3 regions of the Sphingomonas sp. LR60 genome follow, and region 3 is predicted to be linked to each of the others. Evidence: riboswitches for the same ligand, from Rfam matches in the RefSeq annotation. Region 3 holds a riboswitch; each other region holds the start of a gene.

Region 1 (10,056 bases), 2.3 Mb from region 3:
CGGCTTGCGTTACTGCATCAACTCCGCCGCGCTGCGCTTCGTCCCGCGCGAGGCGATGGAGGCCGAGGGCTATGGCGCCTATCTCGATCAGGTCGAGGACGTCGGCTGACTTGACCTGATAGGCGCGCGGCGCTTTGACGCCGCGCTTTCGATGAGGGCCGAGATGGACGATTGGGAGGAACGCGCGGCACGCCGCGCCGAGGAGCGTGAGCGGCGCGCGCAGGAGCGGGTCGCCAGCGCGCTCGCCCGCACCGAACAACGCGCCGTGGACCGCGAGGCGGCGTCGCGGCTGCGCGAGGAGGCGCGCACCGCCCGCCGCGTCGAGGAGGAACAGCGCCGCGCCACGTTGGTCGAGGAACGCGAGGCGCGCCCGCGCCGCCGCCAGAGCACCGGCGCGCTCGCCCGCACCGGCGATCAACGCCTTGAGCGCGACACGCGCCACTATGCCACCGACAAGGACCCGGCGCGCATCCGCACGCTGGCGGCGCGCGGCGCGACGCCCGCGGCGCTGGCGGCGGTGTTCGGCGTGTCGGTGGCCGAGATCGAGGCGGTGCTGGCCGCGGATTGATCTTGCCGCTACGCCGCGGCGCATGACCGACGATCGCGACGCCCGCCACAATGACAAGATGCGCCGCGTACAGGCCGCGCGGCGCGTGATGATGAAGGGCAAGACCGTCGAGAAGGGCCTGCTGATCGTCCACACCGGCGCGGGAAAGGGCAAGTCGACCGCCGCCTTCGGCATGGCGGTGCGCGCGATGGGGCACGGGATGAAGGTCGGCGTCGTCCAGTTCGTGAAGGGCGCGATGACCACCGGCGAGAAGGCGATCTTCGACGCCTTTCCCGAGTTGATCGAATTCCGCGCGATGGGCGATGGCTTCACCTGGGACACGCAGGACCGCGCTGCCGACGTGGCGAGTGCCCGCGCGGCCTGGGACGAGGTGCAACGGATGCTCGCCGACCCCGAGATCGCGATGGTGATCGCCGACGAGCTGAACATCGTGCTGCGCTACGATTATCTGCCGGTCGACGAGGTGGTGGCGGTGGCGGCCGCGCGTGCGCCGATGAAGCATCTGGTCATCACCGGCCGCAACGCGCCCGACGCGCTGATCGAGGCCGCCGATCTGGTCACCGAGATGACCCAGGTCAAACACCCGTTCCGCGCCGGCGTAAAAGCGCAGGCGGGGGTGGAATTCTAACGCCGCTGGCTGACGTCATCCCCGCCTCCCCCTCCGTCATCCCCGCGAAGGCGGGAATCCAGAACCTCTGACCTTGCGCCTCTATCGACGGACCTGCGCGTCTGGATTCCCGCCTCCGCGGGAATGACGGTTCTCGTGTTACGGCACCCCACCCCCGATTGACCCGCGCGCCGCCCCCGGCTAGGGCGCGCGCCGCGACAGGTTCCCTCTGACCGGGGATCAAAAGGGAACGGGTAAACCCCGGCTGCCCCTGCAACTGTAAGCGGCGAGCCCGCGCGCCACACGCCATTGGCCCCTCACCGGGCTGAGAAGGCGGCGCGCATCGGTGATGACCCGTGAGCCAGGAGACCTGCCTGTTCGCGATCGTCCTTCGCTCGGCCAGGGTGCGCCGAACGGACGGGAAGGCCGCACGGGGCACATCCGGCGGACGAGCCCAGCGTGACGATAACCACCGCCGTGGGCGGTCGACGCCGCGAGGATGCTCGCGCGCGGCGGCCCGCCCTCGGCTTTACGTCGTCACAAGGGGTTACCCACCATGTTCCATCGTCTCGCCGCCCTTCCGCTGCTCCTCTGTTCCACCGCCGCGCTCGCGCAGGAAGCCCCGCGCCCCGACGCCGCCGCGACCGACACCGGCGCCGACATCGTCGTCGCCGCCAATCGCGCGCCGGTCGACGCCGACCGCGTCACCGCCTCGGTCACCGTGCTCGACAAGGCCGCGATCGACCGCGCGCAGGACCTGTCGGTCGCCGACCTGCTGCTGCGCACCCCCGGCGTCTCGCTGTCGCGCAACGGCGGCTATGGCACCAGCACCTCGCTGCGTATCCGCGGCGCCGAGGCCGACCAGACCGTCGTCGTCATCGACGGGGTCAAGATCAACGACCCGTCCTCGCCCGGCGGCGGCTATAACTTCGCCAACCTGCTGATCGGCGACGCGTCGCGGATCGAGGTGCTGCGCGGACCGCAGTCGATCCTGTGGGGCAGCCAGGCGATCGGCGGCGTCGTCAACATCGTCACCCCGCTGCCGACCGCCGCGCTCGAAGGCAGCATCGACCTGGAGGGCGGTTCGCGCGAAACGGTCAGCGCGCGGGCCGCGCTCGGCGGCACCACCGGGCCGCTCGCGTGGCGGGTCGGCGCGCAGAGCTTCACCACCGACGGCATCTCCGCGCTGAAGGCCGGCACCGAGCGTGACGGCTACACCAACCAGAACGTGCAGGCGCGCGCGGTGCTGACGATCGCGCCGGGCATCAGCGCCGACCTGCGCGGCTCCTATGCCAACGGCCGCAACGACTTCGACGGCTTCAGCGGCGACACCCCCGAATACGGCCTGACGCGCGAGTTCGTCGGCTATGCCGGCCTCAACATCGACCTGTTCGACGCGCGGCTGCGCAACCGCTTCGGCTACGGCTATACCGACACCGATCGCGACAATTACAACCCCGACCAGGTCGAGCAGACGCAGACCTTCGCCGCGCTCGGCCGCAACCACCGGCTCGAATATCAGGGCACGCTCGCGCTCACCAAAGGCGTCGACGCGGTGTTCGGCGTCGAGAATGAGGTCAGCCGCTTCAGCACCGCCTCCTCGGACTTCGTGGCCCCCTATGCGCTCGGCACCCCGGCGCGCGGCCGCGCCGAGCTGACCAGCTTCTATGGCCAGCTCAACGTCTCGCCGTTCGACGGGCTGACGCTCAACGGCGGCGTGCGCCACGACGACCACAGCCGCTTCGGCACGCAGACGCTGTTCGCGGGCGGCGCGAACTGGGTACTGCCGACCGGCACCGTGCTGCGCGCGAGCTACAGCGAGGGCTTCAAGGCGCCGACCTTGTACCAGCTCTTCTCGGAATACGGCAATCAGGCGCTCAACCCAGAGCGCGCCAAGGGCTGGGAGGCCGGCGCCGAGCAGCGCTTCATGGACGGTCGCTTCGCGCTCGGCGGCACCTATTTCGAGCGCCGCAGCCGTGACCAGATCGTCTATACCGGCTGCAACCCCGGCACCACCGATCCGCTGTGCTTCGTCCCCGGCTCGACCACCGAGCAGCGCTTCGGCTATTACCAGAACGTCGCCCGCGCCTTCGCGCGCGGGGTCGAGGCGGTTGCCCGCGCGCAGGTCGGTGAACACCTCAGCCTCGACGGCAATTACAGCTGGGTGCTCTCGGAGGACCGCTCGCCGGGCCGCACCTTCGGCAACTGGCTGCCGCGCCGCCCGCGCGATACCGCCAACGTCGCCGCGACCTACACGTTCGCGGAGTCCGGCTCGTTCGGCGTCGCGGCGCGCTTCGCGGGCACGTCGTTCGACAATGCCAGCAACGCCACCAGGCTCGGCGGCTATACGCTCGTCGACCTGCGCGGCGAGCTGCCGCTGTCGAGCAACGTCCGGCTGTTCGCGCGCGTCGAAAACCTGTTCGACGAGCGCTACGAGACGATCGCCCGTTACGGCACGCTGGGACGCAGCGTCTACGCCGGCTTGCGCGGGCGCTTCTGATCGGATGATCGCGCCGCCCACCCCCTCCGTCGCCCCGGACGTGATCCGGGGCCCCGCTTCTTCCTGGCCGTGGCGGTAAGAAGCGGGATCCCGGATTCAGTCCGGGATGACGGCACGGTGGATGATCAGCCGTCATTGCGAGCGGAGACGCAATCCGATCGACACCACGCCACCCGAAAGCCGCTGACATGACCCTCATCCCCGTCACCGACGGCCCTGCCGTGGTCGCCTGCAACAGCTGCCGCCATTCGGCGACCGCGCGCGACGGGGCGGACGGTCGACGCGGCGGCGCAGCGCTTGCCGCCGCGCTCCGGACGGTGCAGGCGCGCGACCCGCTTGTCGCCGATATCGCCGTGCAGGAGATGCCGTGCCTCTTCGCGTGCGACCGGCATTGCACGATCCACCTGCGCGCTCCCGGCAAGATCGGCTATGTCCTCGGCGGCTTCACCCCCGACGAGGACGCCGCGACCGGGATCATGACCTTCATGCGCCACTATGTCGAAAGCGCCACCGGACAGGTGCCCTATGCGCTCTGGCCCGATGCGGTGAAGGGGCACTTCATCGTCCGCGTGCCCCCCGCCGGGCAGGTGGTGGCATGATGCGTTTCGACAGCGTCGCTGCGTTCGACGCGTCGCTCGCCGAGCTGCCCGCGCCCGATGCCGCGATGCGCGCGGCGGCGGCGGCGCGACAGGCGCGGCTGACCAAACCTGCCGGATCGCTCGGCCGGCTCGAAGAGATCGCGCTGTTCATGGCGGGATGGCAGCGCGACGCGCGCCCGCGGCTCGACGACGGACGCGTGGTGATCTTCGCGGGCAATCACGGCGTCGCGGCGCTCGGGGTCAGCGCCTTTCCCCTTCCGTCACCGCGCAGATGGTCGCCAATTTCCGCGAGGGCGGCGCGGCGATCAACGCGCTGGCCGCCGCCGCCGGCCTGTCGCTGACCGTCGTTCCGCTCGCGCTGGAACAGCCGACCGGCGACATCACCCAGACCGCCGCGATGAGCGAGGCGGAATGTCTCGAAGCGCTCGATGCCGGCGCGGCGGCGGTGCGGCCCGGCACCGATCTGCTGATTCCCGGCGACATGGGGATCGGCAACACCACCCCCGCCGCCGCCTTGTGCGCCGCCAGCTTCGGCGGCCGCGCGTCGGACTGGGTCGGCCCCGGCACCGGCGTTCACGGCCCGGCGCTCGCCGCCAAGATCGCGGCGGTCGACGCGGCGCTTGCCTGCCATGCCGAGGCCACGACACCATTCGAACGCCTTCGCCGGCTCGGCGGACGCGAGATCGCCGCGATTGCGGGCGCGATCCTCGCCGCGCGCCATGCGCGCATCCCGGTGCTGCTCGACGGCTTCATCGTCGGCGCCGCGCTGGCCCCACTCGCCGCCGCGCGCCCGCGGATCGTCGACCATTGCCTCGCCGGCCATGTCTCGGCCGAGCCGGGCCATGCGCGGCTGCTCGACCGGCTGGGGCTCGCGCCGCTGCTCCACCTCGATATGCGGCTCGGCGAGGCGAGCGGTGCCGCGGTCGCCGCCAGCCTCGTCCGCGCCGCGCTGGCTGCGCACGACCAGATGGCGACCTTCGATCAGGCAGGCGTCGCGCGGGCGTGAGCAGCGCGCGCACCGTCCACCTGCTGCGCCACGGCGCGACGGTCCGGCCGGGGCTGTTGCTCGGACACGTCGCCGTCGCGGTGACGCCGCAGGGCATCGCCGATTGCATCCGCGTCGCCGCCGGGGCGACCTTCACGCAGGTGGTCAGCTCCGACCTCTCCCGCGCCGCCGAGTGCGCCGCCGCGCTCGGCGCGCCGGTCCGCCACGATGCACGCTGGCGCGAACTCGATTTCGGCGCCTGGGACGGGCGCGATCCCACCACGCTCCCATCCGACGCACTCGCCGCCTTCTGGCGCGATCCCGATCAGGCCCCGCCCCCGGACGGCGAACGCTGGTCGGCCCTGATCGCCCGCGTCACCGCCGCGCTCGCCGACCTTCCCGACGCGACGCTGGTCGTCACGCACGGCGGCGCACTACGCGCCGCGCTCGCCAGCGCCTGCGGGTTCGACGCGCGACAGGTGTGGGCGTTCGACCTGCCGTGCGCGGCGATGGTGACGCTGCGAATCTGGCCTGACAGCGCGCAGATCGTCGGGTTGCGAACGTGACATACCAACCGGCTGATTGCTGACGTTCGCTTTCTCTAAAGGTATGATTGATTGGGAAAGAAGAGGGCTTCTCTAAACCCCGCCTGTGTGGCGCAGTAAGCAACCGGAGAAGCGTGGATTACGCATAACGCGGACGCCCTGCTGGAAATATAGCGGTCGTTGCAGTTCCTCACTTGCAGTTGCTCTTTCGATCAACGAAACTCGCATCAGTTCTCGAAAGGCACGTTCGTGATCGCCGCTCTCGTAGCACTTGCCCTGCAAACCGCAGCCCCGATGCCGCCACCACTTCACCAAGGTTCGGCCGAAATGACCTGCCCTGTGGGAGGCGAGCGGTTTAGCGCCGTCACTACTCTCATGTACTCGATCATGGGGCGCCGTCCGGACGAAAAACCCTACTCTGAACTACCCTTTCCTCGACCAATGCCGGAATGTCCCGGCAACGGACTGGTCATGTTCGACAGCTTCAAACCCGCCGAGATAGAGCAAGTTGGCAAGTGGATCGCGACCCCGACCTACCAAGGAATGCGGACCACGGAGTCGCCCTTCTACCGGGCGTACTGGCTGGCAAAGAAGATTGGTCGTCCGGACGCTGATGCGATTGAGCTTCTACTGCCCGCCATCTGGAGCGCGAAGGAGGAGGACCGGGACGCCCCCAATCGTCCACGAACATCCCGCTATCAACGGGTTCTTATCGCCGCTGTCGAGGCAGCTACTGCCAACGTGTCCGTAGACGACCGAGTGTGGCTGCAAGGACAAGCGGCCAACGCTCTCCGAGAAATGGGTGAGTTTGCCGCAGCTGAGCGGATGCGTGAACGCGCGGAGGATGCCATTCCGCAAACCACTCGTCCGGCTTTGGCGACCTATTTGCAGAAGTTGAAGATTGTCATCGCGCGCAAGGATCGCGGCGACGAACCGTTGGACATGATTCCTGAAGTTCGAGCGGCAATTATCTGCAAGAACAAGCCACCTCAGGACGACTTCTCACGCACTTAGTGCCGCAGACCGGAGATCGTCAAAGTCTTTGCGTCCTGAAGCGGCGAATCCGCGCTTCGCTATGGCCGTGCCGCCTTGCGTTGCAGCGCCTTCAGTCAATCTGGCCTTCTCTCAAGGGACCAGCACTGAAAAACAAGCCGTTCTCGCGCGGCTGCACCACACAGCAAGGCGGCGCTTCCCGGAATCCATTTTTCCAGCAACGGCCGATCAAAGCTGGGCTATCGGGACAGACGTACCCTCGATCAAGGCTGAACACCGAAATGAAGCGGGCCGGCAGTAGCTACATGCAAAGCTCAAGGTGCCGCCGCGTGCGTCGCGATCCTGATCGACCGGACTGAACCAATGACCCGCCTCTGGCTCGCCTTCGCCTTCCTCACCCGCCTACCCGTGCCGCGCACCTCGGGCACCGCGCAGGATTTCGCCGCGGCGATCCGCTATTACCCGCTGGTCGGCGTGGTGATCGGCGCGCTCGTCGCCGCCGCCACCTGGCTCGGCGCGCGCCACGATCCTTGGACCGGCGCGCTTGCCGGGCTGGTCGCCTGGGTGGCGGTCACCGGCGCGCTCCACCTCGACGGGCTCGGCGATGTCGCGGACGGGGTCGGTGCCGCGCATGGCGATCGCACCCGCCTGCTCGCGGTGATGCGCGACCCGCATGTCGGCAGCTTCGCGACCGTCGCGATCGCGCTCCAGTTGATCGCCAAGCTCATCCTGCTTCATGCGCTCGCCGGCGATTGGCGGGTCGCGCTGGTCCCCTTCGCCGCGCGCATCGCGCCACTCGCCTGGGCACGCTGGCTTCCCCGCTCGGCAGCGGGCTCGGTGCCCATGTGGCGGGGGCGGTCCGCACGCGCGACCTGACCGGCTGGCTTACGCTGCTCGCGCCGGCAATGGTCGCCGCCCCGCCGCTGCTCGCCGCGCCGCTGTTCGCCGCAATCTATGCCGGGTGGTGCCGCCAGCGCCTCGGCGGCATCAACGGCGACGCGCATGGCGCGGGGATCGAACTGCTCGAAAGCGCGCTGCTCGCCGCCTTACTCTGCGGCTGACGCGCGCGCGACCGCCAGCAACGCATCCAGATCGAGATGCCGCTCCAACGCGTCCGCGATCGCATCCAGCGCGGCATCGACCGACGCGGCATGATCCGGCCCGTCCCCCGCCGCCGCCAGCCAGGCGCGCCGCTGCGCGGCCAGCCCGAACAGCCCGTGGATATAGGTCCCCGAGACCAGCCCGTCGGCGCTTGTCGCGCCATCGTGTCCCCCGTCGTCATAGCGCGCCACCAGCCGCGCCGTATCCGCGCCGGTCGTGGCACCGAGGTGCATTTCATAGCCATGAAATGGCGCCCCGCGTGCCACCCCGCGGACGTCGCGCAGCATCTTGTCGCCACCGAGCACGGTATCGACCGCCAGCAGGCCGAGCCCCGCCACGCTCCCGGCAGGCCCCTCCAGCCCCAAGGGATCGGCGACCGTTCGCCCCAGCATCTGATACCCGCCGCACAGGCCCAGCACCGCTCCGCCGCGCCGCCGATGCGCGATCAGGTCCACATCCCACCCCTGCTCGCGCACGAAGGCGAGGTCGGCGATCGTCGCCTTCGATCCCGGTAGAATGACGAGCGCCGCCTCCGCAGGTATCGGAGATCCCGGTGGAATCATCGCCACCTCGATCGCGAGATCGAGCCGCAGCGGGTCGAGGTCGTCGAAATTGGCGATGTGCCGCGTCACCGGGCACGCCACCAGCACCCGCTCGCCGGGCCGCCTGCGCGACCGTTCCAGCACGACCCCATCCTCGCTCGGTAATCTCGCTGCTTCGTGGAGCCACGGCACTATCCCGAACCCGCGCCACCCGCTCCGCGCCTCGATCGCGCGATAGCCATCCTCGAACAATGCCGGATCGCCGCGGAAGCGATTGATAACAAAGCCCCGAACCATCGCCGCATCCTCGGCGTCGAGCACCGCGCGCGTCCCCACCAGCGACGCGATCACTCCGCCGCGATCGATATCGCCGACCAACACCACCGGCACGTCGGCGGCGCGCGCGAACCCCATGTTCGCGATATCGCCGCTGCGCAAATTGATCTCGGCCGGCGACCCCGCCCCCTCGACCAGCACCAGATCGGCCTGTCGTTCCAGGGCGTTGAAGCTCTCCAGCACCTCGGCGAGCAATCCCTCCCGCCCCTCGCGCCATTGCGCCGCCGCCAGCGTCCCGCGCATTTGCCCGCGCACGATCAATTGCGAGGTGCGGTCGCCCTGCGGCTTGAGCAGCACCGGGTTCATATCGACGTGCGGCGCGACCCGTGCGGCGATCGCCTGCGTCGCCTGCGCCCGCCCGATCTCGCCGCCATCCGCCGTAACCGCTGCATTCGTGGACATATTCTGCGGCTTGAACGGCCGTACCGTCAGCCCGCGATTGGCATAGGCACGGCATAAGCCCGCAACCAGCACCGACTTGCCGACGTCGGACCCGGTCCCTTGCAGCATCAGCTTGCCCATGCCGCTATCCCCGCCAAAACCCACAACAATCCGCACGCACGCCCGTACACCGCCAACGCCCGCCGCACATCCTGAGCCGTCGCCGCCGCCCGCCCGTTACCGATCCACGGCTTGTCGGCGACCACACCGTCATAGGCGATCGGCCCCGCGAGCCGCAGCTCCAGCACCCCTGCCATCGCCGCCTCGGTCCAGCCGGCATTGGGCGAGGTGTGATTGCGCGCATCTCGCCACATCACCCGCCACCCACCGCCGCCGGCCACACAGATCAGCACCGCCCCGATCCGCGCCGGGACCCAATTGGCGACATCGTCCAGTCGCGCCGCCGCCCAGCCGAACGCGCGCCAACGTTCCTCGCGATGTCCGATCAGACTGTCGGCGGTGTTGATCGCCTTATACGCCCACAATCCCGGCAACCCGCCGACGAGCAACCAGAAAAGCGGCGCAGCAATGCCGTCGCAAAAGCTCTCAGCCAGGCTTTCGATCGCCGCGCGCGCCACCCCCGCCCCGTCGAGCGTCGCGGTATCACGCCCGACGATCATCGCCACCGCGCCCCGCGCCGCGGGCAGATCGCCGCGCCCAAGCGCCGTCGCGACCGGTCGGACATGATCGTAGAGGCTCCGCTGCGCCAGCCCGGGCCACGCCAGCAATGCCACGCCGACCCAGCCGAACCCGAGCGCCCGCACGCCTCGTCCGGCGAGCAGCGCGACGAGCGCCGTCAGCGCGACCACGATCGCAATCGTCGCGACGCCGAGCAGGCG
Region 2 (10,056 bases), 800 kb from region 3:
GCAGCAGCTTGTCGGCCTCCACGAAGCGCAGCGCCTGTCGCAAGGTCGCCGCGACCTCCTCGGGCGTCTCGATCACATCGGTCGCGACGTCGATCGCGCCGACCATCACCTTCTTGCCGCGGACCAGCTCAATCAACTCCATCGGCACGCGCGAATTCTGGCACTCCAGCGAGATGATATCGATCGTCGACCTTTGCAGCTTGGGAAAGGTCTCCTCATACTGCCGCCATTCCGAACCGAGCGTCTTCTTCCACTCGGTATTCGCCTTGATGCCATAGCCGTAACAGATGTGCACCGCCGTCTCGGCCTTCAGCCCTTGGGCGGCACGTTCCAGCGTCGCGATCCCCCAGTCGTTGGCCTCGTCGAAGAAGACGTTGAACGCCGGTTCGTCGAACTGAACGATTTCGACGCCGACCGCTTCCAGCGCGCGTGCCTCCTCGTTCAGGATACAGGCGAACGCCCATGCCAGCTTTTCGCGGCTGCGATAATGGTCGTCGTAGAGCGTATCGATCATCGTCATCGGCCCGGGCAGCGTCCATTTGATCGGGCGGTCGGTCTGCGTGCGCAGGAACCGCGCATCCTCCACGAACACCGGCGCCGGCCGTGCGACCGCGCCGACCACCGTCGGGACGCTGGCATCGTAGCGGTCGCGGATGCGGACGGTGGCGCGTTTCTCGAAATCCACTCCGCTCAGATGCTCGATAAAGGTGGTGACGAAATGCTGGCGCGTCTGCTCGCCGTCGCCGACGATATCGATCCCGGCCCGCCGCTGATCGTCGAGCGCCAGCCGCAACGCGTCCTGCTTGCCGGTGCGCAGGTCCTCTCCGTCCAGCCGCCATGGCGACCACAAGGTTTCTGGCTGCGCCAGCCATGAGGGTTTGGGCAGGCTGCCCGCAGTCGTCGTCGGCAACAATGTCATGGTGATGCGATCCCTTTTATCGTCGGTACGGATCAAAGCCCGCAGGTCGCGGACCAGCGCGCCAGCGCTGCGCCGTGCGGCTTGATGAGATGTTCTTCGGCGAACCGCCCCTGTTCGACCGCCAGCCGGCTGCGCTCCTCGCGATCGTAGACGATGCGGGTCAGCGAATAGTCCTGGTACGACAGGCTCGGCTGGTAATGTTCGGCGGCGACCGAATTGGCGTTGTAGATCTCGGGACGATAGATCTTCTGGAAGCTTTCCATCGTGCTGATCGTGCTGGCGAGTTCGAGCGCGGTATAATCCGCGACCAGATCGCCGACATGATAGAAGGCCAGCGGCGCGACGCTGTGCGGCGGCATGAAGTACCGCGCCTTCATCCCCATCTTCGCGAAATAGCTGTCCGTCGCAGAGCAGGTGTCGTTGCGATATTCGACCCCGAGGATCGGGTGCGTGTTCGCGGTGCGGTGATAGATCTCCCGGCTGGAGACGCTCAGGCAGATCACCGGCGGCTTGCCGAACCGTGCGCGGTAGGCCTCCGATCGGAGGAAATGCTTGAACAGATTGCCGTGCAGATCGCCGAATTGCTCGGGCACGCCGTCGCCGTTCCGCTCGACATGCGCGGGCATTACGACGCTGAAATCATAGTCGCGGAGGTAGGAGGAGAAATTGTTGCCGACCATGCCATTGGTGCGGACGCCGCTGCGCCGGTCGGTGACGATGGTGTGCAGGATCTCGATCAGCGGAAAGGCGTGGTCACGCGCGTCATCGCCGATCTGCAACGCCGCCGAGACGATCCCGAGCGTCAGCGCGTAGCGATCCCCCGCCGGATTGTCCCAGTGCATCAGCGCGTTGAAGCGGCGGTCGATCATCGCCAGCGTTCTGCGCAGATTCTCGCGCCGACTTTCGCCACGCGCCAGATTGGCGAAGTTGGTGGTGATGCGCGTGTCGTCGGCGGGACGATAGTCCTCGTCGAACGGGATGCTGCTGATCGTGAAGCTGAATGCGTTGCTCGTCATGACACACCTGCTGTTGCGGGCAGGGGTCTTGGAAGAGCGCGCCAGGCGAGGACCGGCGCGAACGGCTTACGCCACGCGCCACGCGTCGAGCGCGATCCACCGGAGGAACCCCGTCCGAGGAACGTTATCGCGTCGCAGGCAGGTCTCCTGGCTCACGGGTCAACGCGGTGGCTCCGGCCTTCCCGGACGCCTCGCGAGCATCCAGTGACACGAAATGGAGCCGCCGCTCGCCGCTTACAGTTGCGGGGGCAGCGCCGGAATTTGCCCCGAAGGACAGCACCGGCTTCCCGTCTTAGCCTCGTCGCCATGCCTGGAACGAGGAACCTCGACACAGCGGTTGAACACCAAAGCAGATCGCGCGTCAAGATAGACATAAAGATATCTTTATGTCTTTAAGCCTTTGTTGCACGGCAGCATGTTCGTCAGATTGTGATGACGTCACATCTACCCAGCATCGTCATTGCGAGCGCAGCGAAGCAATCCAGGACCACAGCCAGGACGCTGTGGATTACCTCGCTCCGCTCGCAATGACGGCCCGAAGCGATGTCCGCGTCGTCACGCCCTCGTCGCCCGATCTTGCTCCGAGGCTTCACCTCGTGCCGCACCGGATAGATCCGGTTTTTCCGGATCGCCGCCGGCTTGGAAGGTCGCGCATATCGCGACCTTCGCCAAATTGGGTCACTAGCAAATCTGGTTGCTTGCCGCCCACTTACCCGCGCGATAGCAATTGCGAGTCCGCGGGGGCGGACGGGGGAATAGCTGGATAATGAAACGGGCTCGCGTGATCGCGGCGGCCATCGGCATGGCCGCGCTTTGTCATCAACCCGCCGCTGCGCAGGAACATACCGCGGTGAAGGCGGGCTTCACGCTCCCGGCGAACAGCGGGAAGACGATCCTCGTCTTCCGCCCGACGGTGCGGGTCGGCGCGCAGTCGACTGGCGGCATCTTCGAACCGAACGGCGACTGGACCGATCGCGCGCGCGCCAATCTCGAAACCGCGCTCGCCGCACGACAGGCCGCCCTCGGCAACATCGTGCAGCCCGCGCCCGCAGCGTTCGGCGAAGAAGCCCGGCTGGTCGAGGAATATCAGGCGCTGTTCGGCGCGCTGTCCCGCGCGGTCATCGAATACCAGTTCTTCCGCGGCAATCGGCTGCCCACCAAGAAGCGGGAGAACAAGGCCGGGGTGTTCGATTGGTCGATGGGCAGCGGCGTGGCCCGACTGCCCGGTGCCAGGGACGCGGACTATGGGCTCTTCATCTACGACAAGGACGCCTATGGTTCGACCGGCCGCAAGATCCTGCAGGTCTTCGCCGCGCTCGGTCCCGGGATCGCGGTCAAGTCCGGCGAACATGCCGGCTATGCGGGGCTGGTCGATCTGAAGACCGGCGACATCGTGTGGCTCAACGCCGACATGGCGATGGGCGGCGACGTCCGCACCACCGAGGGCGCGCACAAGCGCATCGGACAATTGCTCGAGGATTTCCCGGGCAGTACCGCCGCCACGCCGCCACCGGCCGGGCTGGCGAAGTGATCCGCCGTCTCGCTGCGCTATTGGCGGCACTGGCCACCACGCCCGCGCTGGCGTCGACGACGGCGCCCGCTCCGCTGCCCCCGCCCTATACCGCCGCCTATCAGCCGCAGGGGGTCGACGAGATCGGCCTGTGGAAGGAGATGGACGAGGACGAACGCGTCCTCGCCAGTTCACCAATCCTGATCCGCGACGAAGCGCTCAACGCTTATGTCCGCGGCGTGCTCTGCGCGACCGTCGGCGCGGCGCGGTGCAAGGCGGCGCGCATCTACATCCTGCGCACCCCGCTCTTCAACGCGAGCATGGCGCCCAATGGCACGATGCGCGTCTTCAGCGGGCTGTTGCTCCGCGTCCGCAGCGAGGCCGAGCTCGGTGCGGTACTGGGCCATGAATTCGGCCATTTCGAACAACGCCATTCGCTCGCCGCCTTCAAGGCGCGCCGAAGCGGCACCGATATCCTCAGCTGGGGCGCGGTGCTCGCCGGGATGCTGCCCTATGCGCAAGGTGCCTATAACTTCCAGACGATGCAGATTTCGGTCTACGGCCGGCTTGCGCGCTTCAGCCGCGATCAGGAACGCGACGCCGATCTGCACGGCATCGGCTATCTGAACGGCAGTACGCTGCGCCCGCAGTCGGCGGCGATGGCATGGCGGAACGTCATGACCGAGGCGGAGCGTGCCGCCGCCGCGCGCGGGCAAGCGCACCCGCGCTTCGATCGCGTGCCGTACCTCGCCTCGCACCCCTGCGATGCCGAGCGCGCCGAAACGATGGCCGCGCTCGCCATCCCCGACGGCGTGGGGCGCGACGATGGCGCGGCGCGCTATGCTGCGGCGCTCGCGCCGTGGCTGCCGCAATTCCTCGACGATCAGATCAAGCTCAACAACTTTGGCGCCAGCGACTATCTGATCGGGATGCTCGGCGAGCATGGCGCGACCGCGTCGCTGTGGGTGGCGCGCGGCGACCTGTACCGTGCGCGCGGCTATCCGCGCGATCTGGTGTCCGCGGCCGAATTCTACGCCAACGCCATCGCGCTCGACGCGACGTTGCCGGGGGCGCAGCGCGGGCTGGGCCTGTCACTGCTCAAGACCGGACGGCGCACCGAAGGCATCGAGGCGCTCCGCCGCTACCTCCAGCTCGAACCCACCGCTCCCGATGCCGCGATGATCGGGATGCTGATTGCCACCGCAGGACCCGGCCAATGACCATGACGACGATCAGGAACGCCACACTCGCGCTGGTGGCCACCGCAGCGCTGCTGGGCAGCGTGCCGGCGATCGCGCACGGCTATCGCGAACAGGGCAAGGCGGTCGCGGTCGCCGCATCGCCGCTCACCGTCACCCCGAACCGCGATTGGAACCAATTGTCGGGCAAGCCCGGCAAGAAGGCCGAGGCATGGACGCTCGACGGCGAACAGCTCGACCAGGTCACCTTCTACGGCGGGATCGCGCCGGGCGAGCCGCTGCTGCGCGAGCACGACAAGAAGGGCAAGCCGCTGCCGAAACTCACCCGCGAAATGCTGCTTGCCGAGGTGCCGGAGCTTCTGGAGGCGACCTATCGCACCGACCGCGCGATCGCCAGCTTCACGCTGCTCGACGCCCGGCCCGAACGCTTCCTCGGCACCGACGGCATCCGCTTCGCCTATGAATATGTCGATGGCGACGAGCTGCCGCGTCGTGGGGAGGCACATGCCGCGCTCGTGAAGGGCCTGCTCTACATGGCGACCCTCGACGCGCCGCGGCTGCACTATTTCGATCAGGTCGCCCCGGCCTATCGCGCCCTCGTCGAAAGCGCGACCTTGCGCTGATCGGACGGCCTTCATGGGATGTTGACCCGCCCGCGTCGCTGCCCGAAGGCAGCGCCATGCGCTTCTTTTCCGACAATGCCGCCCCCGTCCATCCCGCCGTGCTGCGCGCGATCGCCGCGGCCGACACGCTCGACACCGCCTATGACGGCGATCGCTGGTCGAAGGCGCTCGACGAACGCTTCTCGGCGTTGTTCGAGACCGCGGTGCGCGTGCTGTGGGTGCCGAGCGGCACCGCCGCCAATTGCCTCGCGCTCGCCGCTTTGTGCCCGCCGCACGGCTCGGTCGTCTGCCACCGCGAGGCGCACATCCAGAACGACGAATGCGGCGCGCCCGAATTCTACACGCACGGCGCCAAGCTGTTGCTGGCCGAGGGCGACGGCGCGAAGCTGACCCCCGCCAGCGCCGCGGCGGTGCTCGATCGCCAGCGCTACGACGTCCACCAACAGCGTCCGCACGCCTTGTCGATCACCAACGCCACCGAATATGGCCGCGTCTACACGCCCGCGGAGGTCGCGGCGCTCGGCACCCTCGCGAATGAGCGCAAGCTCGGCTTCCACATCGACGGCGCGCGCTTCGCCAATGCGGTGGTGTCGACCGGCGCCTCGCCTGCCGACCTGACGTGGCGCGGCGGCGCGGATGCGCTCAGCTTCGGGTTCGTGAAGAACGGCGGGATGAACGCCGAGGCGCTCGTCTTCTTCGACCACGATCTCGCCGAGGCTACGCTCTATCGCCGCAAGCGCGCGGGGCATCTGCTGTCGAAGGGGCGCTATCTCGCCGCGCAACTGCTCGCGATGCTCGACGACGACGTGTGGCTCGACTGTGCACGCGGCGCCAACGCCGGTGCCGCCTTGCTCGCCCAGGCGGCGGGCGCTCGGCTGCTCCACCCGGTCGAAGCGAACGAGGTGTTCCTGCGCGTCACTGCCGACGAAGCCGCCGCGCTCCGCGCCGCCGGGTTCGACTTCTACGATTGGGGCGTCGGCGAGGCGCGGCTGGTGGTGAGCTGGAACCAACGCGCCGAGGACATTCGCCCGCTCGCCGACGCGATCGCCGCGCTCGGATGAGCCCCGCCGATCCCTCCAACAGCACGCGCGCCACGGTGCTGGTGCCGTTCGCGCTGGTCGTGTTGATCTGGGGCTCGACCTGGATCGTGATCCGCGACCAGCTTCACGGCGGCGCGGTCGCGGTGCCCGCGAGCTGGTCGGTCAGCTATCGCTTCCTCGTCGCCGGCGTCACGCTGGCGGCGGTCGCGGCGTGGCAGCGTGCGCCCGGCACGCGCGCGCTGTTCGGTCAGCCGGGCTTCTGGCGCTTCGCCGGCCTGCTCGGCGTGTTCCAGTTCGTGCTCAACTTCAACTTCGTCTACCGCGCGGAGGAGCATATCACCTCCGGGCTGGTCGCAGTGATCTTCGCGCTGCTGCTCGTCCCCAACGCGCTGTTCGCGCGCATTTTCCTCGGTCAGCGGCTCGGGCGGCAATTGCTGATCGGCTCGGCAATCGCGATGAGCGGGGTGGCGCTGCTGTTCATCAAGGAAGCGCGCGGCGATCCCGGCGGCCCGACCGAGTCGCTGATCGGCATCGCCTTCACGCTGTGCGCGATCCTGTCGGCGTCGACCGCCAATGTCATGCAGGCGACGAAGACCGCGACGCGCTATCCGATGATCCCGACGCTCGCCACCGCGATGCTGACCGGTGCGACGATCGACGCAGGCTGGGCGTGGATCACCACCGGCGCACCGGTGTTCGACCTCCGCCCCGGCTATATCGCGGGCGTGCTATACCTCGGCATCATCGCCTCGGCGCTCGCCTTTACGTTATACTTCCGCATCATCCGTACGATCGGCCCCGCCAAGGCCGCTTATAACGGCGTGATCGTGCCGGTGATCGCGATGCTGCTGTCGACCGTCTTCGAGGGTTATCGCTGGACGCTGCTGGCGGCGGCCGGCGCAGGGCTCGCCGCGGTCGGGCTGGTGGTGGCGCTCAGCGCGCGCAGGCCGGCGCGATAATCGGGAAACTGCGGCTGCCAGTTCAGCACGCGCTTCGCCTTGCCATTCGCCACGCGGCGATTCTCGGCATGGAAGCCGCGCGCAGCCAGCGAAAGCTGCTCCAGCGGCACGATCGGCGGCGGCGCGATCCCCAGCAATCGCGCGGCATAGGCGACTACATCGTCCTGCGCCGCCGGCAGGTCGTCGGCGAGGTTGTATGCCCCCGCCGGCGCATCGAACCCGGCGACGACACCGCGTGCCAGATCCGCGACATGCACGCGGCTGAACACCTGCCCCGCGACGCCGGTCCGATGCGCCGCGCCGCTCGCCACCCGCGTCAACGGCGAGCGGCCCGGCCCATAGATGCCCGGCAGCCGGAAGACCCGCGCGCCCAGCGCCATCCACGCCGCATCCGCACGATTGCGTAACGGCCGTCGTCCGCAATCGGCGGCGGCATTTTCATCCACCCACGCCCCGCCGACGTCGCCATAGACCCCGGTCGACGAGAGATAACCCAGCCACCGCCCGGCCAGCGCCTCCTCATAGCGGTCTAGCACCGGATCGCCTGCCTCGTCGGGCGGCACCGACGACAGCACATGCGTGCTCGCCGCCAGCCCCGCCCGCACCGCGGCCTCGTCGTCGAAGCGGATCGTTCCGTCGCGCCCGTCGCGCGTCGTCGCCAGCAACGGCGCACCCGCCGCCGCCGCCACCGCACGCGCCGCATAGCCTAATCCGAAGACGAACAACCGCACCGACGATCCTTCCCGAAACCACCCTTTGTCTTGGGCAAACGCCCCCGGACCGTCCACGGGTGCGCCGAACATCAACTCCGTGACCCCAGCGCCTGCATCATCCGGCGCACCCGACTGCCACGCCGCCGCCCGTCCCAGATCAGGAACAACGCGACCGCGATCGTCGCCAGATTCTTGATGCCGAAGAAATTCCACAGGAACCCGGTCGTATAGCCGCCATATAGCGACCCCATCGCGCGCCCGAACAGGATCGACGCGATCCAATTGCCCTCCGCGATCGACTGCGCGACCATCCGCATCACCAACGCGTGAAACGCCGCGAGCAGCGACGAAACGGCCAGCAATCCGACGATCCCCATCGTCATCAACAGATAGGGATAGAGCGAGAAGACGAAGCCGTTGCCACCGTCCATCGCCCGGCCGAGCAGCCGCGACGGCGTGAAGCGCTGCATGACGTAATAGAGGCCGAACCGCGTTCCGGCGTCTTCGGCCTTCTGCGCGCCGGGCGTCATCCACGATGCGACATCCGCCCCGATCGCGCGATCGTCGAACCGCATATTGGTCAGATACCGGTCGTCCGCGACATACCAGAGCTGCCCCTGCAGCGCGGCGCGCTGCCCGTATTTCCGCACCGCCGCGTCGAGATCGGTCAGCGCGCCATAAGCGATCAGCACCGCCGGCAGCGTGACGACGACGATCGCCACCGCGATGGCGCCGATCGCCCGGATCGGGATCGCCCGGTCGTTGGCGATATGCGCCAGCCCAACGGGGATCGAGAAGATGCTGACGATCATCACCAGCGAGGTGAACTTCTCGCCGAACAGCACCGACAGCGCCAGCAGCCAGACGAGCACCGACGCACCGTGCAGCCGGTAACGGGGCACGCAGCACAGCACGCCGATGAACGGCACCAGCACCGGGCGATTGGTCATCCACGCCGAATAGATCGGCGAATCGACTGTGCGCAGATAGGCGAAGCGATCGAGGTGATCGAGCAGCGGGAAACCGTTGTTGACCCCCAGCGGCATCAGATAGGCGGTCGCCGCACTCATCACGATCAGCAGCCCGATCCAGATGACGCGTCCGTGCGGCTGCCAGCGATGCGGCGCGTCGCGGATCAGCATCTTCAGCCGCGGCCACGACGCCTCGACCACGATCGTCGCGGTCAGGAAGAACAGCAGGTAGATCAGCAGCAACCGGGCGAACGCCCCTGTCGCGTGCCCGGTGATCTCGGTCTCGACCATATAGGCCCCACCCTCGATCGCCGCGCCGGAAATGAACTCGGTCAGCCGCAGCGCGATCAGCGGCACGAACAGCAGGAACGTCGCAGGCGCGGTCCGCAACAGCCCGAAGGACAGCGACCCGAACAGTGCCAGCGCCAGATACGCCCACGCCGCCGATGGCGCGGTCGCCGCCCCGAACGCGACCAGCGCGCCGAGCACGAAATGGATCGCGAACATCCCGCCGAACGCGCGGGCGCGCGGGCCATATGGAACGAAGCGTCCACGCGACCGGTGCCCGCGTCGCGCGGACGGCAACCGCTTTCCGCCTACGAGCGCCATATCCGGGTCCTTGCGTGGTGGCCTGCTGCGCGCTTTCGATAAGATCCGCGCCACCATCTGCGCAACGCCACGAGGCTGGCGCGCACGCGACCGCATCGCGAAATGTGCAGGATCCACGCCACAGATCGCCAATCCGGGGCAGTGTGCCGCCACGCGCGCCCGCCTCTTGCTCTATGCAGATCGTGCCGCCGCCATGGAGACGCCGCTGCCCCATGTCCTCGCGTCATCCGCGCGTGCTGCACTCGCCGCGCTGCTCGCGACCTGCCCGGCGACCACCCCGTCGCAAGGCACGTCCACCGACTGGGCAGCCCTCGCCACCGACGCGCGGCAATCGCCCGTCAGCGGCAACGGATTGCGGCGAAGCTGGATCGGGGCGGATGGCCGCCCGGTGACCGTGGCGGTGCTCGCGCCGCATCTCGACGGCCGCCCGGTGATCGCGCTCGATCCCGTCCGCGGCGACAATGGCCCTGCGATCGCCACGGCGCTGGCGCGGCTGC
Region 3 (10,056 bases):
AGGCGGAGGCGATCGCGCGCTCGACCGAGGCGTGCCTCGCGCTCGGCGTGCCGATGGTCGCGGCGGTGGTCGGCGAAGGCGGCTCGGGCGGCGCGATCGCGCTGGCGAGCGGCAATCGCGTGCTGATGTTCGAACATGCGGTCTATTCGGTGATCTCGCCCGAGGGCTGCGCCTCGATCCTGTGGCGTACCGCCGACAAGGCCCCTGACGCCGCCGAAGCGATGAAAGTGACCGCGCAGGATCTCAAGTCGCTGGGCGTGATCGACGCGATCGTACCCGAGCCGCTGGGCGGCGCGCACCGTGATCGCGACGGCGCGATCCGTGCGCTGGGCGATTGCATCGAGCGGATGCTGCGCGATCTGGCACCGCTCACGCCCGAGGCGTTGCGGCAGGATCGCCGCACCAAGTTTCTGAAGATGGGCCGCGTCGCCTAGGCGAGTTGATCCTTCCGGATTGACTGCCCTATTGCTCACACCGGACCTGATCCGAACGCCCGCTTTTCGGTTTCCCTGCCGGACGGACAAAGAGAAGGGCGGCGGAACCGATGTTCCGCCGCCCCACCGGTCACCGCCGGTCAAACCCTATTACGGGTTCGTCATCTTCGTCTGAACGTTGGTGAAGGTGGTGTTGAGCTGCGTGCCGATGCCCTTCATGGCAGCAATTGCGGCAACCGCGATAAGGGCAGCGATCAGACCGTATTCGATCGCGGTCGCGCCCTTGCTGTTCTTGAGGAACGAACGAATCTTCTGCATGTCGATCTCCAGTGACAACCTAAATTTCTGTACCCGCCGACGCACCGTTCAGGTCCATCAATGACGTTTCTAGAAGCGCAGGGTTGATAAAGGTTTAAGTGGAACCCTATGTTTTTGTTCAGTACCTTGGCGATCGACAACAATCGCTAGCGCGCTGACTGCAGGTTGCTGCTGATCGACGCGAAGATGCCCGTTACCGGGTGACCGATTGCGGACATGCCGCCGACGGCGGTCAGCGCGATCATCGCTACGATCAGCCCGTATTCGACCGCGGTCGCGCCGCGGGTGTGCGGCGCAAGGGCCCGCAACCGGGTTGAGAACGAGCGAGCAGCGGATCGACGTGACATGACCCACACGATATTCGAAACGGGTTAAGGAAGGATCGCAGCGCGATGCTGGTGGTGGCCGTGGCATTGACCGACGGGTCGGGGCGCTGCCTGATGCAGCAACGCCCGCACAACAAGCGGCATGGCCGGCTCTGGGAGTTCCCCGGCGGCAAGGTCGAGCCTGGCGAGCATCCGGTCGCCGCACTGATCCGCGAACTGGAGGAGGAACTGGCGATCAGCGTCGCGGTCGACGCACTCGATCCGCTCGGCTTCGCCACCGACATGCCTGTGACGATGCTGCTCTACCGCTGTACCGCGTGGCGGGGCACGCCGCGTCCGCTCGCAGCGCAGGCGTTCCGCTGGGATTGGCCGGAGGCGCTCATGCACCTGCCGATGCCGCCGGTCGACGTACCGCTGCTGGCGGCGCTTGCCCGCGCGCTGGCGGGCGGCTAGGCCCGATCACGCGATCAGGAAAGGAAATCCGGTAGGCAACGATCCGGAGCTGCCCCCGCAACTGTGACCGGCGAGCCGCTCGCCCCTCGTGTGCCACTGGATCGCTCGCGCTCCGGGAAGGCCGGGCGAACGGCGACGACCCGGGAGCCAGGAGACCTGCCGGATCGCGGTTGTCCTTCGCGCGGACGGGGTGTGCCGGGCGATCGGGGATTTTTTCCCGCGCGACGACGAACGAGTCGGGTCGGCGTGGGGATGGATGAAGTTGAGCGATCGTAGATTTCGCATGGCGCGGGTCGCCGCCGCAGTGCTGGCAGTGCCGGTGCTGATCGGTGCGGCGCCTGCACGCGCGCCGCGCGTCGTGTCGATCAATCCATGCCTCGACGCGATGCTGATGCAGGTCGCCGATCCGGCGCAGATCGCCGCGATCAGCCATTATTCGCACGATCCGCGCGCTACGTCGGTCCCGCTCGCCTGGGCGCGGCGCTTCCCCTCAACCTCAGGCACCGCCGAGGAAGTGGTAGCGCTCCGCCCCGATTTGGTGGTGGCAAGCGGGCATGTCGCGCCGGCCACGGTCGCGGCGCTGACGCGGATGCACATAAAATTGCGGCAGTTCGCGCTGCCCGACTCGATTGCGGAAAGCGCGCAGCAGGCGCGAGACCTGGCGGAGGCGATCGGCCATCCCGCCCGGGGCGCGGCGCTCGCCGGCCGAATCACTGCCGCAGCGCGCGCCGACGCGGTGCCGCCGATGTCCGCGGTGATCTTCGGGCCGGGCGGTCTGGTGCCGGGGGCGGGGACGCTGCCCGACGAGATGCTGCGGAGCGCCGGCTTCCGCAACGCCAGCGCCGGCTACGGGCTGAAGCGCTGGGACGTGCTGCCGCTGGAATATCTGCTCGCCGATCCGCCGCGCATCATCCTGTCGGTCGCCGCCGCGCAGGGCGCTGGGGAGCGGATGGAGCGGCATCGCGCGCTGCGGCGGCTAGGTACGCGCGTGACGATCGCGCCGTTCGCGGGCCGGCTGATGAACTGCGGCGGTCCGACGATCATCGCCGGGATGGCGCGGTTGCGGGCGGTACGCGCGCAGGTGGCGGCGCGATGACGCGCACGACGCTGTTGTTAGGGCTGGGCGTGCTGCTCGCCGCCGCGCTGTCGGTCGCCGCGGGGAAGGTGTGGGTGCCGCTTGACGGCTGGACCGCCGCCGATCCGCGTTCGATCATCATCGTCGAGTTGCGGCTGCCGCGGACGATCCTCGCGCTCGCGGTCGGCGCGGCGCTGGGGATGTCCGGCGCGACGATGCAGGGCTATCTGCGCAACCCGCTCGCCGATCCGGGGCTGTTCGGCGTGTCGTCCGGAGCGGCGTTCGGCGCGGTGTGCTCGCTATACTTCGGCTATGCCGCGCAGACGTGGCTGTTGCCGAGCTTCGCGCTGACCGGCGCCGCGGTCACGATGGCGGCGCTGGCGCTGATCGCGGGGCGATCGGGCAGCCTGATCCTGTTCACGCTCGCAGGGATGATCCTGACCAGCATCACCGGCTCGCTGACCGCACTGGCGCTCAGCCTCGCGCCGACGCCGTTCGCCGCGTCGGAGATCATGACGTGGTTGATGGGCGCGCTGACCGACCGGAGCTGGGACGAGGTGATGGTGTCGGTGCCGCTGATCCTGCTGGGGATGGCGGTGCTGGCGCGGACCGCGCGATCGCTCGATGCGCTGACGCTCGGCGAGCAGGCGGCACGATCGATGGGAGTCGATCCACGGCGGCTGCAAATGGCGGTGATCGTCGGAGTCGCCCTGACGGTCGGCGCGTCGGTCGCCGCGGCGGGGGTGATCGGTTTCGTCGGGCTGATCGTGCCGCATCTCGTCCGTCCGTTCTCGGGGCACCGCCCGTCCGCGACCCTGCTGCCGGCGGCGCTGGGCGGGGCGTTGTTGCTGACGCTGGCCGACAGCCTCGTGCGACTGGCGCCGACCGTCAGCGAGCTGCGACTCGGGATCGCGATGTCGATGCTGGGCGGGCCGTTCTTCCTCTATCTGCTAATCGCGATGCGGCGGCGGCTGGCATGAGCGTGCTGGCAACGGAAGGCGTCTCGCTGACGCTCGGCGGCAAGGCCGTCCTCCAATCGATCAACGCGGCGTTTGCGAGCGGGCGGGTCACCGCGCTGCTGGGGCCGAACGGTGCGGGCAAGAGCAGCCTGCTGGCGTGCCTCGCCGGCCTGCATGTGTCCGCCAGCGGCCGCGCGTCACTGAACGGCACCGACGTGCGGACATTGTCGGCTCAGGAACGCGCCCGGCGAATTGGCTTCCTGCCGCAGGCGGCGGACGTGCACTGGAACATCGACGTCGCGACGTTGGTCGCGCTCGGACGGTTGCCATGGCGCGGGCGTTGGGGCGAGACGGCCGAGGATCGCGCGGCGGTCGATGCCGCGCTGGCGGCGACCGGCATGACCGCCTTCGTGCGGCGCGGGGTCGAGCATCTGTCGGGCGGCGAGCGTGCGCGCGCGTTGCTGGCACGGGTATTGGCCGGTCAGCCCGAATGGCTGCTCGCCGACGAACCGCTCGCCAGTCTCGACCCCGCGCATCAGCTCGAGGTCGGCGCGCAGCTTCGCGCGGTGGCGGCGGGCGGCAGCGGCGTGGTGCTCGTGGTGCACGACCTGAACCTCGCGGCGCGGCTGGCCGACGATGTCGTGCTGCTGCGCGACGGGCGGGTGGTCGCGGCGGGGGCGGCGGACGAGGTGCTGACCGCCGCGTTGGTCGGCGAAACCTATGGCCTGACGGTCGAGACCGGCATCACCGCGACGGGGCAGCGCTACATCGTTCCGATCGGGCGGCCCGGTTGAGACGGGCCGCTGGAGGCGCGACCGGGAATCGAACCCGGGTGCAAGGATTTGCAGTCCTCTGCGTCACCACTCCGCCATCGCGCCTCGAGGCCGGTGAGGGCGCGCAGATGCGGGCGTGGCGGCATGATGTCAAGCGGCCGATTGCAAAGTGTGTTCTGCGCGCGATACAAGCCCGTTGGCGCAACGTGTGTTGCATCGATAAAACAGCTATGCCACAGGACGGCTCATGACCCTCTCCGCCCCCGCTCTCCGGAATGACGATTTCACCGCGATGCGCCAGGCGATGGTCGCCAGCCAGTTGCGCACCACCCAGGTCAACGATCCGCGCATCGTCGCGGCGATGGCCGAGGTGCCGCGCGAACGCTTCGTGCCCGCACAGGCCGCCGCGCTTGCCTATGTCGACCGCGCGGTCGAACTGGGGCAGGGACGCGCGCTCAACACGCCGCTCGCCACCGCACGGCTGCTGGTGCAGGCGCGATTGCAGCCGGGCGACCGCGTGCTGCTGATCGGTGCGGCGGCCGGCTATACCGCCGCGGTGCTGGCGTCGCTCGTCGCCGAGGTGGTCGCGGTGGAAACGCTGCCCGATCTGGCTGCCCATGCGCGCGACGCGCTGGCGCAGACTCCGAACGTCACCGTGGTCGAGGGGCCGTTGGAGCACGGGCACCCGGCCGGCGCGCCGTACGACGTGTTGATCGTCGATGGGGCGATCGAGGAACTGCCCTCGACGCTCGCTTCGCAGGTCGTTGACGGCGGGCGGATCGTCAGCGGGCTCGTCGATCGCGGCGTGTTCCGGCTCGCGGCGGGCACCCACCGCGGCGCGGCGACCGCATTGACGCCGTTCGCGGATATCGACTCGGTCCCGCTTCCCGGCTTCGCGCGTCCGCGCAGCTTTACCTTCTAAGGATCACCCCTTTGCGCCTTCGCTCGCCGTCGCTGCTGTCGACAGTTGCCATCACATTGGTGCTGGCCGGGGCGAACCCGGCGTCGGCAGAGACGCTGCGCGAGGCGCTGGTGCGTGCCTATCGCGACAATCCGACGCTCAACGCGCAACGCGCGGCACAGCGGGCGAATGACGAGAACGTGCCGATCGCGCGCGCGCAGGGGCGTCCGGGCGTATCGGCGCAGACCGGGCTGACCGACAATTTCCTGCGGGGCGGCAACAGCTTCACCACGCCCGAACGTCGGCTGGATGCGCAATTGGGCGTCACGGTGCCGCTGTATCAGGGCGGGCGCGTGCGCAACGGCGTGTTGGCCGCGGAAACCCGCGTCGAGGCCGGGCAGGCGAACCTGCGCGGGACCGAGGCGACGACCTTCACCGACGTGGTCAGCGCGTACAACAACGTGATCCGCGACGAGGCGATCGTCGGGCTCAACACGCAGAACGTTCGCGTGCTGGAGACGAACCTGCGCGCCAGCCGCGACCGGTTCGAGGTCGGCGATCTGACGCGCACCGACGTCGCGCAGTCCGAGGCGCGGCTCAGCCTCGCGCGTGCGCAGCTGCAATCGGCGCAGGCGACGTTGATCTCCAGCCGCGAGAATTATGTCCGGCTGGTCGGCTCGCCGCCGGGGGTGCTGGAAGCCCCGCCGCAGCTACCCGCCTTTCCGCCATCGGCGGACGGCGCGGTCGATGTGGCGATCCAGGACAATCCGAACCTGATCGCGGCGCGGCATGTCCGCGACGCCACCGATTACGACATCCGCGTCGCGCGCGCCAATCGCCGGCCGCAGGTGAATGCAACGCTCGGGCAGAATTACTTCAACTTCCTCGGCTCGCTCGGGCAGGGCAGCGCGGCCGGGCTGGGTAACGTGCAGACCGGCAATGCCACCAGCGCGGGCGTGACGCTCAGCCTGCCGCTCTATCAGGGCGGGCGGCCGGGTGCCTTGGTGCGGCAGGCGCAGGAGTTGCGCGGGCAGGCGATCGAACAGGCGACCGCGACCGAGCGGCAGGTGATCGCCTCGGCGCGTTCCGCCTTTGCGGTTTGGCGCTCATCGCTGGAGGTGATCGCCTCGAGCGAAGCGGCAGTGAACGCCAACAAGCTGAGCCTCGAGGGCGTCCGCGCCGAAAATAGCGTCGGGACGCGTACCGTGCTCGATATCCTCAATGCCGAGCAGGAATTGCTCAACAGCCAGGTCACGCTCGTCTCGGCGCGACGCGACGCCTATGTCGCAGGCTTCGCGTTGCTGGCGGCGATGGGCCATGCCGAAGCCGAGGATCTCGGTCTGGACGGCGGGCCGCTGTACGACCCGACGATCCATTACGCCAAGGTACGTGGCAGGCTGAACGATTTCGACGACGGGCAACGTGCGGTTCCGGTGTCGCGCAGCACCGCCGACAGCCCGGCGCAGACCGCGGTCGTGACGCGTCCGCTCGACCCGCTGCTCGAAAGCAATGTTGACAGGACGCCTGCATTGACGACAGGTGTCGACACTCCACGCCCGTGAGACGACGGGCAGCGTTACGAGGTCGACCCGATGGGTGATGTGAGCGGCGAGCCGTCGATGGAAGACATTCTCGCCTCGATCAAGCGGGTCATCAAGGAGGGCGAGGCGCCTCCGGCAAGGCGCGCGCCTGCGCCGCCCCCGCGCGACGAAGACGAACCGACCGGCGACCAGATCCTCGAACTCAACGAGCCCCTGTCGGCGCCCGAGCCGTTGCCGGCGCCCGAGCCGGTAGCGCCGCCCCCGGCGTCGTTCGCGCCGCCACGCGTTTCGCAGCCGTTCGACGGGCGCGTCACCGTACCGGTCCCGCCGGCCCCGGTGCTCAACGACGCCGCCGAACCTGCACCGGCACCCGCACCCTTTACGGCGGCATCGCCACTGATCGACGAGCCCTCTGTCGTGTCGGCGGCGACGGTCCAGGCGACACGTGGTGCGCTGGGTGCTCTGTCGAAGCTGATCGTCAAGCCCGATCCGGACAGCGACGGCACGCTGGAGGGATTGGTGCGCGAGATGCTGCGACCGATGCTGAGCGACTGGCTCGATCAGAACCTTCCGAACCTGGTCGAGCAGATGGTGGCGCGCGAGATCGCCAAGATCACCAAGCAGGGCTGATCGCACCCAACATCGGGTGCTTTCGGCGCCGGAGAAGCGCCTCACGAGATTGTCTCGTACGCGACCTTCTGCTTTATCATCGCGCGCATGAAGATGCTGACCTCCGCGACTCTGCTCGCGCTTGCCGCCACTACCGCCGCGCCCGCCATCGCCCGGCAGCTCACCATCGACGACGTCACCACGCTCAGCCGGGTCGGTGCGCCGACGATGTCGAAGGACGGGCGCTGGCTGGTCTGGGCGCAGCGCGAAACCGATGTCGCCGCCGATCGCGGGCGCTACGACCTCTGGAAGCTCGACCTGACCCGCAAGGGTGCGCCGCCGGTGAAGCTCGCCGCCGATCCGCAGCTTGACGAGAACGACCCGCAACTGGTCGGCAACACCGTCTATTTCACCGCCGACGACGCGCTATGGTCGGTGCCGGTGGCCGGGGGCACGCCGCGGCGGCTGACCGACTTCAAGGGCGGGTTCAACGGCTTCAAGGTCGCGCCGACCGGCGACCGCGTGCTGATCTGGGCGGATCGTCGCCCCGGCGCGCCGTCGCTGGAGCCCGCCACCGACAAGAAGGCCGCCAATCCGGGCAGCGGGCGCACCTACGATCAATTGTTCGTGCGGCATTGGGATACATGGGCGGACGGCAATCGCTCGCAATTGTTCGTGCTTCCGCTGACCGCCGCGGGTGCGCGCGGCAACGGGCGCGCGCTCGCCCCGGCACTGCTCGGCGACACACCGTCCAAGCCGTTCGGCGGCGCGGAGGAAGTGAACTGGAGTCCCGACGGACGCACCGTCTATTTCGCGCTGCGTGAGCCGGGGCGGATCGAGCCGCTGTCGACCAACCTCGACATCTTCGCGGTCCCCGCCGACGCCAGCGCCGCACCGACCAACCTGACCGCCGCCAATCAGGCGACCGATACGCAGCCGGCGGTGTCACCCGATGGGCGCAAGCTTGCGTGGCTGGCGATGCGCCGCGCGGGCTATGAGGCGGATCGCTTCGTCGTGATGGTGCGTGATCTTGCGTCGGGGCAGACGGTCTCGCTGACCGAGCGCTGGGATCGCTCGCCGGGGTCGCTGCAATGGGCGCCCGACTCGCGCTCGCTCTACGTCACCGCCGACGACACGCAGGAAACGCCGCTGTTCCAGGTCGATGTCGCGCATGGGCAGGTGACGCGGCTGACCGGGGAAGGGCATGTCTCGGCTGTCGCGGTCGGTGCGCAGGGTGTCGTGGTGGCGATGAACAGCCTGACCGCGCCCGACGATTTCTACCGCGTCGGGCCGCAGCGCAGCACGTTGCGGCTGACGCAGGTCAACGCCGCGCGACTGGCCGGCATCGATATGCCGACGGTCGAGCGCTTCAGCTTCAAGGGCGCGAACGGTGACATCGTCTGGGGCTATGCGGTGCAGCCTTATGGCGTCGCGGGCAAGGTTCCGGTCGCGTTCATGGTCCACGGCGGGCCGCAGGGATCGAGCAACAACAGCTGGTCCTACCGCTGGAACCCCGCGGTATTCGCGGGGGCCGGTTACGGGCTCGTCGCGGTCGATTTCCACGGCTCGACCGGGTACGGTCAGGCATTCACCGATGCGATCCGCAACAATTGGGGCGGCTGGCCGCTCGAGGATCTGCAAAAGGGACTCGCCGCCGCGACGACCAAATTCGCGTGGCTGGACGGCGACAATGCCTGCGCGCTCGGCGCCAGCTACGGCGGCTATATGATGAACTGGATCGAGGGACGCTGGCCCGATCGCTTCAAGTGCATCGTCCAGCACGACGGCGTCTTCGACGCGCGCGCCATGGCCTATGAGACCGAGGAACTCTGGTTCGACGAATGGGAACATGGCGGGAAGGCCTATTTCCAGGACCCGCAGGCATTCGAGAAGTGGAACCCCGTCAATTACGTCGACAAGTGGAAGACGCCGCAACTCGTCATCACCGGCGAGAAGGACTTCCGCATCCCCTATACGCAGGGTCTGGCGGCCTTCACCGCGCTCCAGCGGCGCGACATTCCCTCGCGCTTGCTGGTGTTCCCGAACGAGAACCATTGGGTGCTGAAGCCGTCCAACTCGCGGCAATGGTATCGCGAGGTGCTGGGCTGGATGGATCGCTGGACGAAGGGCGCGCGCTAGGCCGCGGACAAAAATGGGAAGAGTTCACGCTCTTCCCATGCGAGCCGCATCCGCATCCGCTGCTGCAGCTTGAGCACCGCTTTGGCATAGCTGTCCCATTCGCCGGGGATGCGCGCCGGCGGCCAGGCGCGGACGTGTGCGCTATATTCGGCGAGCAGCGCCTGCATGTCCGCCGCCAGCGCGGCGGCGAGCGGCGCACCGGGCAGCGTCCGCCCGGTCTCCATGTCTTCGTCGGCGCGGTGCCGATGCAGCAGGTGCGAGAAGAGCACGCGCTCGCGCAGCATTTCTGCCGCGACCGCTTCGTGCCCACCTGCCAACAGCGCGGCATAGCGTTGCATCGCCGCACGGATCGCATCGTGATCGTTCTGGAACTTCGCCATTCGGTCGGTCTTTCCCCCGACTCCGCTGCTAGGCCACTCAGGTTAAGCAAGTGTTGGCCGGCGGCTTCTCAGCGCGGTTTGCTGTGGCTACAGACACGGACATGACCGAGCTTCCGAAGACCTTCGACCCCGCCGCCATCGAATCCAA

What was found. Region 3 has a riboswitch for cobalamin ahead of QP166_RS04060 (ABC transporter substrate-binding protein). Riboswitches for the same ligand answer to the same signal wherever they lie in the genome.
Region 1: linked by a shared signal. The riboswitch ahead of QP166_RS15280 (TonB-dependent receptor plug domain-containing protein) and the one ahead of QP166_RS04060 (ABC transporter substrate-binding protein) in region 3 are both predicted to bind cobalamin.
Region 2: linked by a shared signal. The riboswitch ahead of QP166_RS00320 (putative oxygenase MesX) and the one ahead of QP166_RS04060 (ABC transporter substrate-binding protein) in region 3 are both predicted to bind cobalamin.

Annotation. Positions count from the first base shown of each region.
Region 1 is NZ_JASPFK010000001.1:3,208,931-3,218,986, forward strand. It holds gene msrB (peptide-methionine (R)-S-oxide reductase MsrB) at 1-109, shown strand, start outside; gene QP166_RS15270 (hypothetical protein) at 152-568, shown strand; gene cobO (cob(I)yrinic acid a,c-diamide adenosyltransferase) at 591-1,196, shown strand; cobalamin riboswitch at 1,379-1,567, shown strand; gene QP166_RS15280 (TonB-dependent receptor plug domain-containing protein) at 1,732-3,675, shown strand; gene QP166_RS15285 (DUF1636 domain-containing protein) at 3,864-4,274, shown strand; partial or broken gene cobT (nicotinate-nucleotide--dimethylbenzimidazole phosphoribosyltransferase) at 4,271-5,280, shown strand; gene QP166_RS15295 (histidine phosphatase family protein) at 5,277-5,825, shown strand; gene QP166_RS15300 (hypothetical protein) at 6,054-6,818, shown strand; partial or broken gene QP166_RS15305 (adenosylcobinamide-GDP ribazoletransferase) at 7,161-7,858, shown strand; gene QP166_RS15310 (cobyric acid synthase) at 7,844-9,298, opposite strand; gene cbiB (adenosylcobinamide-phosphate synthase CbiB) at 9,286-10,056, opposite strand, start outside.
Region 2 is NZ_JASPFK010000001.1:60,641-70,696, reverse strand. It holds gene QP166_RS00325 (methionine synthase) at 1-919, opposite strand, end outside; gene QP166_RS00320 (putative oxygenase MesX) at 952-1,935, opposite strand; cobalamin riboswitch at 2,056-2,277, opposite strand; gene QP166_RS00315 (hypothetical protein) at 2,702-3,466, shown strand; gene QP166_RS00310 (M48 family metallopeptidase) at 3,463-4,665, shown strand; gene QP166_RS00305 (hypothetical protein) at 4,662-5,267, shown strand; gene QP166_RS00300 (threonine aldolase family protein) at 5,324-6,328, shown strand; gene QP166_RS00295 (DMT family transporter) at 6,325-7,266, shown strand; gene QP166_RS00290 (NAD(P)-dependent oxidoreductase) at 7,176-7,997, opposite strand; gene QP166_RS00285 (DUF6418 domain-containing protein) at 8,069-9,559, opposite strand; gene QP166_RS00280 (hypothetical protein) at 9,753-10,056, shown strand, end outside.
Region 3 is NZ_JASPFK010000001.1:865,637-875,692, forward strand. It holds gene QP166_RS04040 (acetyl-CoA carboxylase carboxyltransferase subunit alpha) at 1-434, shown strand, start outside; gene QP166_RS04045 (Flp family type IVb pilin) at 585-752, opposite strand; gene QP166_RS18915 (hypothetical protein) at 899-997, opposite strand; gene QP166_RS04055 ((deoxy)nucleoside triphosphate pyrophosphohydrolase) at 1,145-1,531, shown strand; cobalamin riboswitch at 1,513-1,709, shown strand; gene QP166_RS04060 (ABC transporter substrate-binding protein) at 1,815-2,627, shown strand; gene QP166_RS04065 (FecCD family ABC transporter permease) at 2,624-3,586, shown strand; gene QP166_RS04070 (ABC transporter ATP-binding protein) at 3,583-4,359, shown strand; tRNA gene QP166_RS04075 (tRNA-Cys) at 4,370-4,443, opposite strand; gene QP166_RS04080 (protein-L-isoaspartate O-methyltransferase family protein) at 4,586-5,260, shown strand; gene QP166_RS04085 (TolC family outer membrane protein) at 5,272-6,801, shown strand; gene QP166_RS04090 (DUF2497 domain-containing protein) at 6,832-7,410, shown strand; gene QP166_RS04095 (S9 family peptidase) at 7,498-9,528, shown strand; gene QP166_RS04100 (hypothetical protein) at 9,525-9,908, opposite strand; gene QP166_RS04105 (valine--tRNA ligase) at 10,010-10,056, shown strand, end outside.